Regions from separate parts of the Azoarcus sp. KH32C genome, predicted to be linked through region 1. Evidence: riboswitches for the same ligand, from Rfam matches in the RefSeq annotation. Region 1 holds a riboswitch; each other region holds the start of a gene.
What was found. A riboswitch is a leader RNA that binds a small molecule or an ion and turns the genes downstream of it on or off. The one in region 1 is predicted to bind cobalamin.
Positions count from the first base shown of each region.

Region 2: linked by a shared signal. The riboswitch ahead of AZKH_RS03025 (TonB-dependent receptor) and the one ahead of bluB (5,6-dimethylbenzimidazole synthase) in region 1 are both predicted to bind cobalamin.
Region 3: linked by a shared signal. The riboswitch ahead of cobM (precorrin-4 C(11)-methyltransferase) and the one ahead of bluB (5,6-dimethylbenzimidazole synthase) in region 1 are both predicted to bind cobalamin.

Region 1 covers NC_020516.1:1,063,723-1,066,965, reverse strand. Annotated here, with positions in the region: gene pyk (pyruvate kinase) at 52-1,500, shown strand; cobalamin riboswitch at 1,540-1,744, shown strand; gene bluB (5,6-dimethylbenzimidazole synthase) at 1,788-2,543, shown strand; gene fba (class II fructose-bisphosphate aldolase) at 2,940-3,243, shown strand, end outside.
Region 2 covers NC_020516.1:680,562-683,804, forward strand. Annotated here, with positions in the region: gene AZKH_RS03010 (diguanylate cyclase) at 1-88, opposite strand, end outside; gene cobU (bifunctional adenosylcobinamide kinase/adenosylcobinamide-phosphate guanylyltransferase) at 299-850, opposite strand; cobalamin riboswitch at 935-1,180, shown strand; gene AZKH_RS03025 (TonB-dependent receptor) at 1,307-3,241, shown strand.
Region 3 covers NC_020516.1:4,584,432-4,587,674, forward strand. Annotated here, with positions in the region: gene AZKH_RS20600 (DEAD/DEAH box helicase) at 1-489, shown strand, start outside; gene rquA (rhodoquinone biosynthesis methyltransferase RquA) at 511-1,200, opposite strand; cobalamin riboswitch at 1,381-1,602, shown strand; gene cobM (precorrin-4 C(11)-methyltransferase) at 1,783-2,592, shown strand; gene AZKH_RS20615 (sirohydrochlorin chelatase) at 2,589-3,243, shown strand, end outside.

The sequences.
Region 1 (3,243 bases):
AGTCGTGGAGGTAGAATCGTGTCCTCGGATGCATATCGACACGGAGACAGCATGCCCCGCCACACCAAGATCGTCGCCACCCTCGGTCCCGCCTCGACTGATCCGCAAGTCCTCGAACGCATGGTGCATGCCGGCATCGACGTCGTGCGGATGAATTTTTCGCATGGCAAGGCGGAAGACCACATCGCGCGGGCAGCGGCGATTCGCGAAGCGGCGGCGCGGTGCGGACGCTCGGTCGGCATCCTCGGCGACCTGCAGGGGCCGAAGATCCGCGTCGGCAAGTTCGCCGGCGACCGCGTGCATCTGCAAAAGGACGCCCCCTTCATTCTCGATGCCCGATGCGAGCTGGGCGACATCGGCCGCGTCGGCCTCGACTACAAGAACCTGCCGAAGGACGTCAAGGCGGGCGATGTGCTGCTGCTCGACGACGGGCGCCTCAAGCTCGTCGTCGATCGCGTCATCGGCCACGAGATCCACACGACGGTGCGCGTGGGCGGCGAACTGTCCAACAACAAGGGCATCAACCGCCAGGGCGGCGGCCTGACCGCGCCGGCACTGACCGCGAAGGACATGGACGACATCAAGACGGCCGCCGAGATCGGCGTCGATTTCGTTGCGGTCTCTTTCCCGAAGAGCGCGGCCGACATGTACATGGCGCGCCAGCTGCTGCGTGCCGCGGGTTCCGAGGCGCTGCTGATCGCGAAGATCGAGCGCACCGAGGCGGTGGCCAACCTCGACGAGATCCTCGACGCCTCGGACGGCATCATGGTCGCGCGCGGTGACCTCGCGGTCGAAGTCGGCGACGCCGCGGTGCCGGCGCTGCAAAAGAAGATGATCCGCGCCGCACGCGACCGCAACAAGCTCACGATCACGGCGACGCAGATGATGGAGTCGATGATCACGAGTCCGGTGCCGACGCGCGCCGAAGTCTCGGACGTCGCCAACGCGGTGCTCGACGGCAGCGATGCGGTGATGCTGTCGGCGGAGACCGCCTCCGGCAAGTACCCGGTCGAGGTCGTCGAGGCGATGAGCCGGGTCTGCCTCGAAGCGGAGAAGTCTTCGGACGTCACGCTGGATCGCGACGTCCTCGACCGCGTCTTCACGCGCATCGACCAGTCGATCGCGATGGCCGCGATCTGGACCGCCTGGCACCTCAAGGTGAAAGCCATCGCCTCGCTGACCCAGACCGGCTCGACGGCGCTGTGGATGAGCCGTCTGAACAGCGGCGTGCCGATCTATGCGCTGACCCCGGAAGCCTCGGCCCGCAACCAGATGACGTTGTACCGTGAGGTCTTCCCGCTGCTGATGTCGCAGACGCATCAGGACCGCGACGTGCTGCTGTGGGAAGCCGAGCAGATCCTGCTCGACCAGGGCGTCGTCGAGCGCGGCGACCTGATCGTGCTGACCATCGGCGAGCCGATCGGCACCTCGGGCGGCACGAACACGCTGAAGATCGTACGCGTGGGCGAGCATCCGGCGCCGCATCTCACCGAGCAATAAGCTCCGCGGTCCGCGCGCGGCTGCTACACTGCCGCGCTCGACCAGACATTGCCTCCGGGTGCCTGCCATCGGCAGGAGAATCGGAAATGCGGTGAGGCGCCTTCGAAAGATCGCGCCGATTCCGCAACGTGCCCAACGCTGTGAGGGGGACCGCCGCCGCAACATGCCACTGCCCGTCCGGGCGGGAAGGCGCGGCGCGGGACGAACCCGAGTCAGAAGACCGGCCCGGAGGCACATTGCGGCAGGCAGGCCCGCCTGTCGCCCACCGTGCTTCAGAAGGGGAATCCATGAACGGCACACACCCGGGCCACCAGGCTCATCACCACTTCGACGACGCCGAGCGCGCGACCGTCTATCGCAACATCCTCGCGCGGCGCGACGTCCGCGGCCAGTTCCTGCCCAATCCGGTTGCCGACGACATGCTCGCTCGCATCCTCACCGCGGCCCACTTCGCGCCCTCGGTCGGCTTCATGCAGCCATGGAGCTTCGTCGTGATCCGCGACATGGCCGTCAAGCAGCAGGTGCATGCCGCCTTCGCCGAGGCCAATGCCGAAGCGGCGCAGATGTTCGAAGGCAAGCAGCGCGAGGTGTACTCCGGCCTGCGCCTGCAAGGCATCCTCGAAGCGCCCGTGAATCTCTGCATCACCTGCGACCGCGACCGCGCCGGCCCGGTCGTCATCGGACGCACGCACATCAAGGCGATGGACCTCTACAGCACGGTCTGCGCGGTGCAGAACCTGTGGCTCGCGGCGCGCGCCGAGGGCCTCGGCGTCGGCTGGGTCAGCATCTACCGCCAGGCACGCATCCGCGAGATCCTCGGCCTGCCCCAACGCATCATTCCGGTCGCCTACCTGTGCGTCGGACACGTCAGCCATTTCCTCGACCAGCCCGAACTGCAGACCGCCGGATGGCGTCCGCGCCTCCCGCTCGACGAGCTCGTGCACTTCGACGGCTGGGGCGGTGCGGCACCCGAAGGCGAAGGGCTTCGGCAAGCCCTCAGGCAAGCGCAACATCGCGCCGCACAAGGCATTCCGCCTATCTGAGGAGGTGAGTTAACCCCGCGTTGAGAGAGGCCGACTCGTCGTCCGCGGCAAGCGCGCCCTCACCTGCGCATCCCTACCGGCGGGCTACTCCGAAGGAACCATCGGCCTGAAGGACGCTCCAATTAAAGCCAACAAACTCGGTTTCGGTTCGGGCATGCCGGACGACCGCGAGATTCCCGTCACCGGACGTGTTGATGCGGCAACGCAGGCGGAGTTGCTCAAGTAAGGTAACCCCCTCCAACCCCGTCTGTGGCGGCCGCGATGGCCCGGAGCGAGCTCCGGGCCATTTTCTTGTGCGCCGCCATGCCGCGCGCGAAGCCCATCGGGTGCCGACTGACGTTAAAATGCGCAGTTAGTCGCACAAAGTTGTGCCAGAAAACCAATCGGAGAAGTCCCATGCCCCTCGTTTCCATGCGCCAGCTGCTCGATCACGCCGCCGAAAACGGCTACGGCTTGCCGGCGTTCAACGTCAATAATCTGGAACAGGTCCAGGCGATCATGGAAGCCGCGGCCGAACTCGACAGCCCCGTGATCATGCAGGCTTCGGCCGGCGCGCGGAAATACGCCGGCGAAGCCTTCCTGCGCCACTTGATCGACGCCGCCGTCGAAGCCTACCCGCATATCCCGGTCGTGATGCACCAAGACCACGGCCAGTCGCCCGCGATCTGCCAAGCTGCGATCCGCTCGGGCTTCTCGAGCG
Region 2 (3,243 bases), 380 kb from region 1:
TTCCGCCGGTGAGGAACGAGGCGGCCGACCCCGGTGCCGTGTCTGCGGCGAAGCTCGCGGTCGCTGCAAATGCCAGGATGGCGAGCAAGGAGGACGCTACTGCTTGCCCAGTCCCTTTTAGCGGTTTGTGTAAGCTGTGCCGAGTCTTCCCGCCGCCGAACATTTGCGTCTCTCTGCCAGTCTCTTGTCCATCGGCGATTGTATGGGCTCGCCGGACGCTTGGGGCAAACTAAATGCACTTCGAGTGCCCCTTTTCGGGCGGGAAAGTCGATATTCGACCCGAGCTACCGGAAAGCCCTTACCCGTTTCCCTTTAGCACGAGCGGTAGCCCGGCGGCGACGAAGGTGACGCGCGCGCAGGCGGACGCCAGCGCCTGATTGAGGCGCCCGGCTTCGTCGCGGAAGAGGCGGCCGAGCGGCGTTTCGGGGACGAGGCCGAGGCCGACTTCGTTGGAGACGAGCAGCACCTCTCCTGCCACCTCGGGCAGCAGGTCGAGCAGAGCGGTGCGTTCGGCCTGCAGTTGCTGCAGGCTGCCGGCGTCGGGCGGTTCGGGGAGGTTCTCGGCGCCGGCCATCAGGTTGAGCAGCCACAGCGTGACGCAGTCGACGATCACGCAACGGCCTTCGCGGGCCTCGTCGCGCAGCGTCTCGGCGAGTGCGACGGGGGTTTCGACAGTGCGCCAGTGGCTCGGCCGGTCGTCGCGATGGCGGCGGATGCGGGCGGCCATTTCGGCATCGAGGGCTTCGGCGGTGGCGATCACGGTGACCGGCAGGCCGCTGGCGCGGGCGAGGTTTTCGGCGAGGCGACTCTTGCCGGAGCGGGCGCCGCCGAGGATCAGGTGTGCGGGCATGTCCTTGGAATTGCGAAGGTTTTCCGCGCTGCGGAAAGTGATGGAACAGGGTAAACAGGGTATTATCCGCCCTCGCGCCCCGAATGGGGTGTGCGTGTGTAAGGTGCCCGACGGCGTTAGTGCCTAGGGTTAAACGGGAAACAGGTGCGTGACCGGCTCTCATGCCGGTGCGACAAGGCCTGTGCTGCCCCCGCAACGGTAAGTGGACGCAAGGCGCATCCAACCGCCACTGGACGGACGTCCGGGAAGGCGATGCGACCGGTCCGGCGCTCGCGACGAGCGACGGCCAGCCCACGAGCCCGGATACCGGCCTCGACACGCGATGGCGGAAGTGCCGCGGGGTGGCGGCGACGGGCGTGGTGTTTCGCGGCTCCCGGCGCGTATGCCCGGCGGACGCTTCCTTGTTGAAATGACCGGGGAGCGGGGACGCTGACTCCGGTGCAGGGAGAATCCCCAATGAACATCCGCTTGTCCGCAACCGCCGTCGCGGTGGCTGCTGCCTTTCCGTTTGCCTCCGTCGCGCTCGCGGCCGACGAGGCCGTCGGCGAAACCGTGATCGTGTCCGCGAACCGCATCGACACCCCCGACGTCGCCGCGACCTATGCCTCGGAAGTGCACACCCGCAAGGACATCGAGCGCTCGGGCGCGACTTCGCTTGTCGACTACCTTAATCGCCAGTCGTCCGTGCAGCTGACGCCGAACTTCGGCAACCGCTTCACGCCCAGCATCAACATGCGCGGTTACGGCACCAACGACGGCTTCCAGAACGTCGTGATCTCGATCGACGGACGCCGCCTCAACAACATCGACATGGTGCCGCAGCTGGTCGGTGCGATTCCGCTCGAAGATATCGACCGCATCGAGATCACCAAGGGCAGCGGCTCGGTCGCGTACGGCGACGGCGCGACCGCCGGCTCGATCCAGATCTACACCAAGCCGCGCACCGGCGCGAGCATCGACGTCAATGTCGGCAACCACGAAGCCCTTGGCACGAGCGGCTACGCCGGCTACGTCGGTGAGCGCTTCACGGTTTCTGCGACCGCCGAACACACCGAGCATGGCGGCTTCAGCGACAAGGATCCGTCGGGACACAAGGACGAGTCGACCTCCGACAACTGGCGTGCGAGCCTGACAGGCCGCCCCATCGACCGCCTCAAGCTGACCCTCGACACGGGCGACGCGCGCATCGACCTGCGCTACCCGAATTCGCTGACGCTCGCGCAGTTCCGCGACGATCCGGGAATGAACACGGGCCGCAACTACACGCACCAGTTCTTCCGGGACGGCTATTGGGCGGTCGGCGCCGAATACGATTTCGCGTCCAACTGGCGCCTGACAGCACGTCACAACGACGAAGACAAGCGCTCGGAATTCCTGCAGTTCAGCTTCCGTACCGATTCCCGCTACCTGTCGGACGACATCGCGCTGCAGTACCTCGGCGACGCGCTGGCAGTGACCACCGGCGTGCAGACCTTCGACGGCGAGCGCACCGACGGTTTCAGCGAAACGACGAAGAAGAACGAGGCGGTGTTCGTGCAGGGCCAGTACGAGATGGGCCGGCTGACGCTGTCTGCGGGGGCGCGGCGCGAGCGGGTCGAGTATGAGTACGATCCGTCCTTCGGCTCGCGGCTGAAGGACGACAAGCAGCTGTCGTCGTGGGACCTCGGCGCGAACTACCGCATCGACGACGTCCTGTCGGTGTTCGGCAACTACAACGCGTCCTACCAGGCGCCGGACATCGACCGCTTCTTCGCCTTCGACCCGGTCACCTTCGAGACCATCTTCAACGGCCTGATCAAGCCGGCGAAGGTCCGCACCGTGACGCTCGGATTCAACCATGTGCTGCCGACGAACCGGCTGAAAGTCGGCGTTTTCCATGCCGATCTTAACGACGAGATCTACTTCAACGCGTCGACCTTCACCAACACCAACATCGACAAGTCGCACAAGTACGGCCTCGAAGTGCAGGACACCTGGCGCATCTCGCCGATCCTGACCGGCGTGCTGAACTACTCGTGGACGCGCGCGATCATCGACCGCGAGAACATGGGCGGCGGCGCCTTCGATGGCAAGGAACTGCCGGGCGTGCCGCGCAACAACGTCGTGCTGGGCCTGAATGTCGCGGTCGGCGACCAGGGCAATCTCTACGTCTCGCACACCTGGCGCAGCAAGACCTGGGCGGCGAACGACTTCGACAACAACAACGCCCAGCGTCAGCGCGCCTACCAGTCGACCGACGTCGCCTATCGCCATCGCCTGAACAAGGTCGAGCTGTATGCGGCCGTATCCAACCTGTTCAACTACAAAAACGGCACCTGGGTGCGCGACGACGCGATATATCCGGTCGACTTCGAGCGTACCTGGAAGCTCGGCGCGAAGCTGTCGTTCTGACG
Region 3 (3,243 bases), 1.6 Mb from region 1:
AGCGAGGAGAAGTCCTATCTGACGTCGATCGAGCGCCTGATCAAGCGCAGCATCGAGCGCACGCCAGTGCCGGAATTCGTGACGCACGCGCCCGATCCGGGCGACGACGCCTCGCGCCCGGCACGCGATCCGCGCCAATCGGGTCGTCGCAACGACAGCCGCACGCCGCGCCAGCCGCAGACGGAACGTCCGGCCCCGCGCGCGCAAAGCCACGGCGCGAACCGCCAGCCGGCACGGCAGGGCGGACAGGCCGAGGGTGGCAATGCTGCGAACCGTCCGGCCCGCAATGGCGAAGCCCAAGGTAATCGCAATGCGCGCAACGGCCAGACGAACGGCAACCACGCGCCGCGCCAGCAGGAAGCCGGCGCCAACCGGGCCCCGCGTTCGGCCGAGGCACCGCGTCAGCAGCAGCCCCGCTCGGACGCCGGACGCCGTCCGGCACCCCGCCCAGCGCTCTTCAACGCGAAGCCGGGTTCGCGCAGCGAATAAGCCTTCGTGTCACGGTGCGGCTCAACCGCGCCGCACCCCCACGAGCTTCTGATAAAGACCACCGAACAAGGTGGTCTTTTTCCATTCGAAGTCGCCCGAATGCGCAGACAGTGCCGGGATGTCCGTGTCGAGCAAGGAATCGGCGAAAGGCTCGAGCCAGCGGAACACCTGGGCCATGATCGGCCGCAGCGGATGCCAGGGATGCGTGCGGTGGTAGTCCACAAAGACGATCTTGCCGCCCGGCCGCACCGCGCCCAGCAGGTTGTGCACGATGCATGCACGCTCGATGGGAGGCACTTCGTGCAGCAGGAAGAAGCAGCACACGGCATCGTAGGCCGCGGCGTCGACGGTATCGGGCGCGGCGAGATCGCCTTGCCGCGCCTGCGCCTGAGGCAGGCCGTCGAGCTTGCGGCGCACATTGGCAACCTGAATCGGCGCGACGTCGATGACTTCGAGGTCGCCTTCACCGCCGACTTGTTCGGCCAGCATGCGCGAGAACGGCCCGTAGACGCAGGCCGCCTGCAGCAGCCGCTGGCCGGCCTGGAACTCCTCCGCTGCCGCCTGCATCAGGCGCCCCGCATTGCCCCACAGGATCGCCGAAACGACGAGCGAACGGTCTAGCCAGGGCAGCGTCCGGCGGTCAAGATAGGCCCAATGATAGGTGCGCGACAGATAAAGAGGTACTGCACTGACTCGAGGCACTGTTGGCATTAATGACATCCCGGTATGAGCAGTCTTCATCGTTGCCAGCATAACCGTAGATTCGGCGCCATGGAACGCCTTCTGCATACGCCACCCAGTGTGCACTGCAGCAATCTGTCCGAGGCGAAGTAAGACCTTGAAGACCTTCCGTAAGGGCAGCTTGCGTTGCGGAAAGGTGATCGCTATGCTCACAGCTGTTTCGATCCGGGTTCCCCGCCATGCGACCGCGTGGAGGGGTGAAACGGGAAGTCCGGTGACGTTCGGGGACACGCTCCCCCGACCAGTCCGGCGCAGCCCCCGCTGCTGTAAGCCTGACGGATCCACCACACGCCACTGAGCCTTGCGCTCGGGAAGGCGGCGGAGTCCGGGAGAAGGCAAGCCAGAAGACCGGCCCGATCGAGTATGCAGTTTCGTGTGCCCCGGGGTGTGGGCTTGCCGACTGGAATCCGATCGCGTCCGCCACGGGCTCAGGCCCGCCCGCTTCGCCTCATCGACCCAGCCACAAGTTTCCGACCGGACCGTGTCGCTCGCGACCCGTCCGTCGTCTCCACTCTCCGGAGCGCGTTTGTCACGCACTCGTGGGGAGTCGTTATGCATTCCGAACGTGCGCCCGGAACCGTCTGGTTCGTCGGCGCCGGTCCGGGCGATCCGGACCTCATCACCGTTAAAGGCCGCCGCCTGCTCGAACAGGCGGGCGGCATCCTGTTCGCGGGCTCGCTCGTCGACCAGGCGGCGACCCTCTACGCGCCGGAAGGCTGCGCGATCCGCGACTCGAAGGACATGACGCTCGAGGAAATGAGCGCTTGGCTGATCGATGCCGCATCGCGCTGCGAGACCGTCGTGCGCCTGCAGACCGGCGATCCGGGCCTCTATGGGGCTCTGGTCGAGATGACGCGGCTGCTCGATGCGGCGGGCGTGCCGTGGAAGGTCGTGCCGGGCGTGTCCTCCGCACTGGCCTCGGCCGCGGCGGCCGGTGAAACGCTGACGCTTCCCGAAGTGACGCAAACCGTGATCCTGACCCGCGTCGCCGGCCGCACGCCGATGCCCGCGGGCGAAGAGCTCGACGCGCTCGCGGCGCACCGCACGACGCTGTGCATCTTCCTGTCGATCACGCTGCTGCACGAGGTGCAGGACGCGCTGCGCCGCGCCGGCTGGCCGGAGGATGCGCCGCTCCTCGTCGTGCAGAAGGCGAGCTGGCCGGGCGAGGAGAAGATCGTCCGCGGCACGCTCGCCGACATCAAGAAGAAGTGCCAGGCGGAGAAGATCGCCTCGCAGGCCATGATCATCGCGAGCCCGGCGCTGGGCGCGCGCGACTGGCCCGAGATCGCCCGTTCCAAACTCTACGACCCGAGCTTCAGCCACCGCTTCCGCCGGGCCACCGTCACGGAAAACGCATCATGAAGAACGACACCACGATCCTGCTGGTCGGCCACGGCTCGCGCAACCGCGCGGGCAACGACGAGATCGAGCGCTTTGCCGCCGAGTGGCGCGCGCGCCGCCCGCAGTGGCGCATCGAGGCCTGCTTCATCGAGTACGCCGACGTGCTGCTCGACGGCGGGCTCGATCGCGCGGCCGCGGGGGCGAAGCGCGTGATCGTGATCCCCTTCATTCTGAATGCGGCAGGCCACGTGAAGATGGAGATCCCGGCCGCGATCGAGCACGCGCGCGAACGTCATCCCGCCGTCGCGTTCGAATGCACTCGCCACCTCGGCATGGGACGCGAGATCTTCGACGTGCTGATGGGCCGACTCGACGGCCTGATGCACGAGCTGCATGTGCCCGATCCCTGCACGACGGGCGTGATCCTGCTGGGCCGCGGGTCGTCGGATGCCGGCGCGAACGGCGAGCTTGCGAAGATGGCGCGCTGGGTGTTCGAGGCCACGGACCACGAGCTGGTCGACCTCGCCTTCACCGGCGTGACCTGGCCGCGGATCGAGACGGCCGTGCAACGGCAGGTGCGCCTCGGCATGACACAGATCGCGGTCGTTCCGGTGTATCTCTTCACCGGCGTGCTGATCGAGCGGATCGACGCACAGCTCGCGCGGCTGCGTG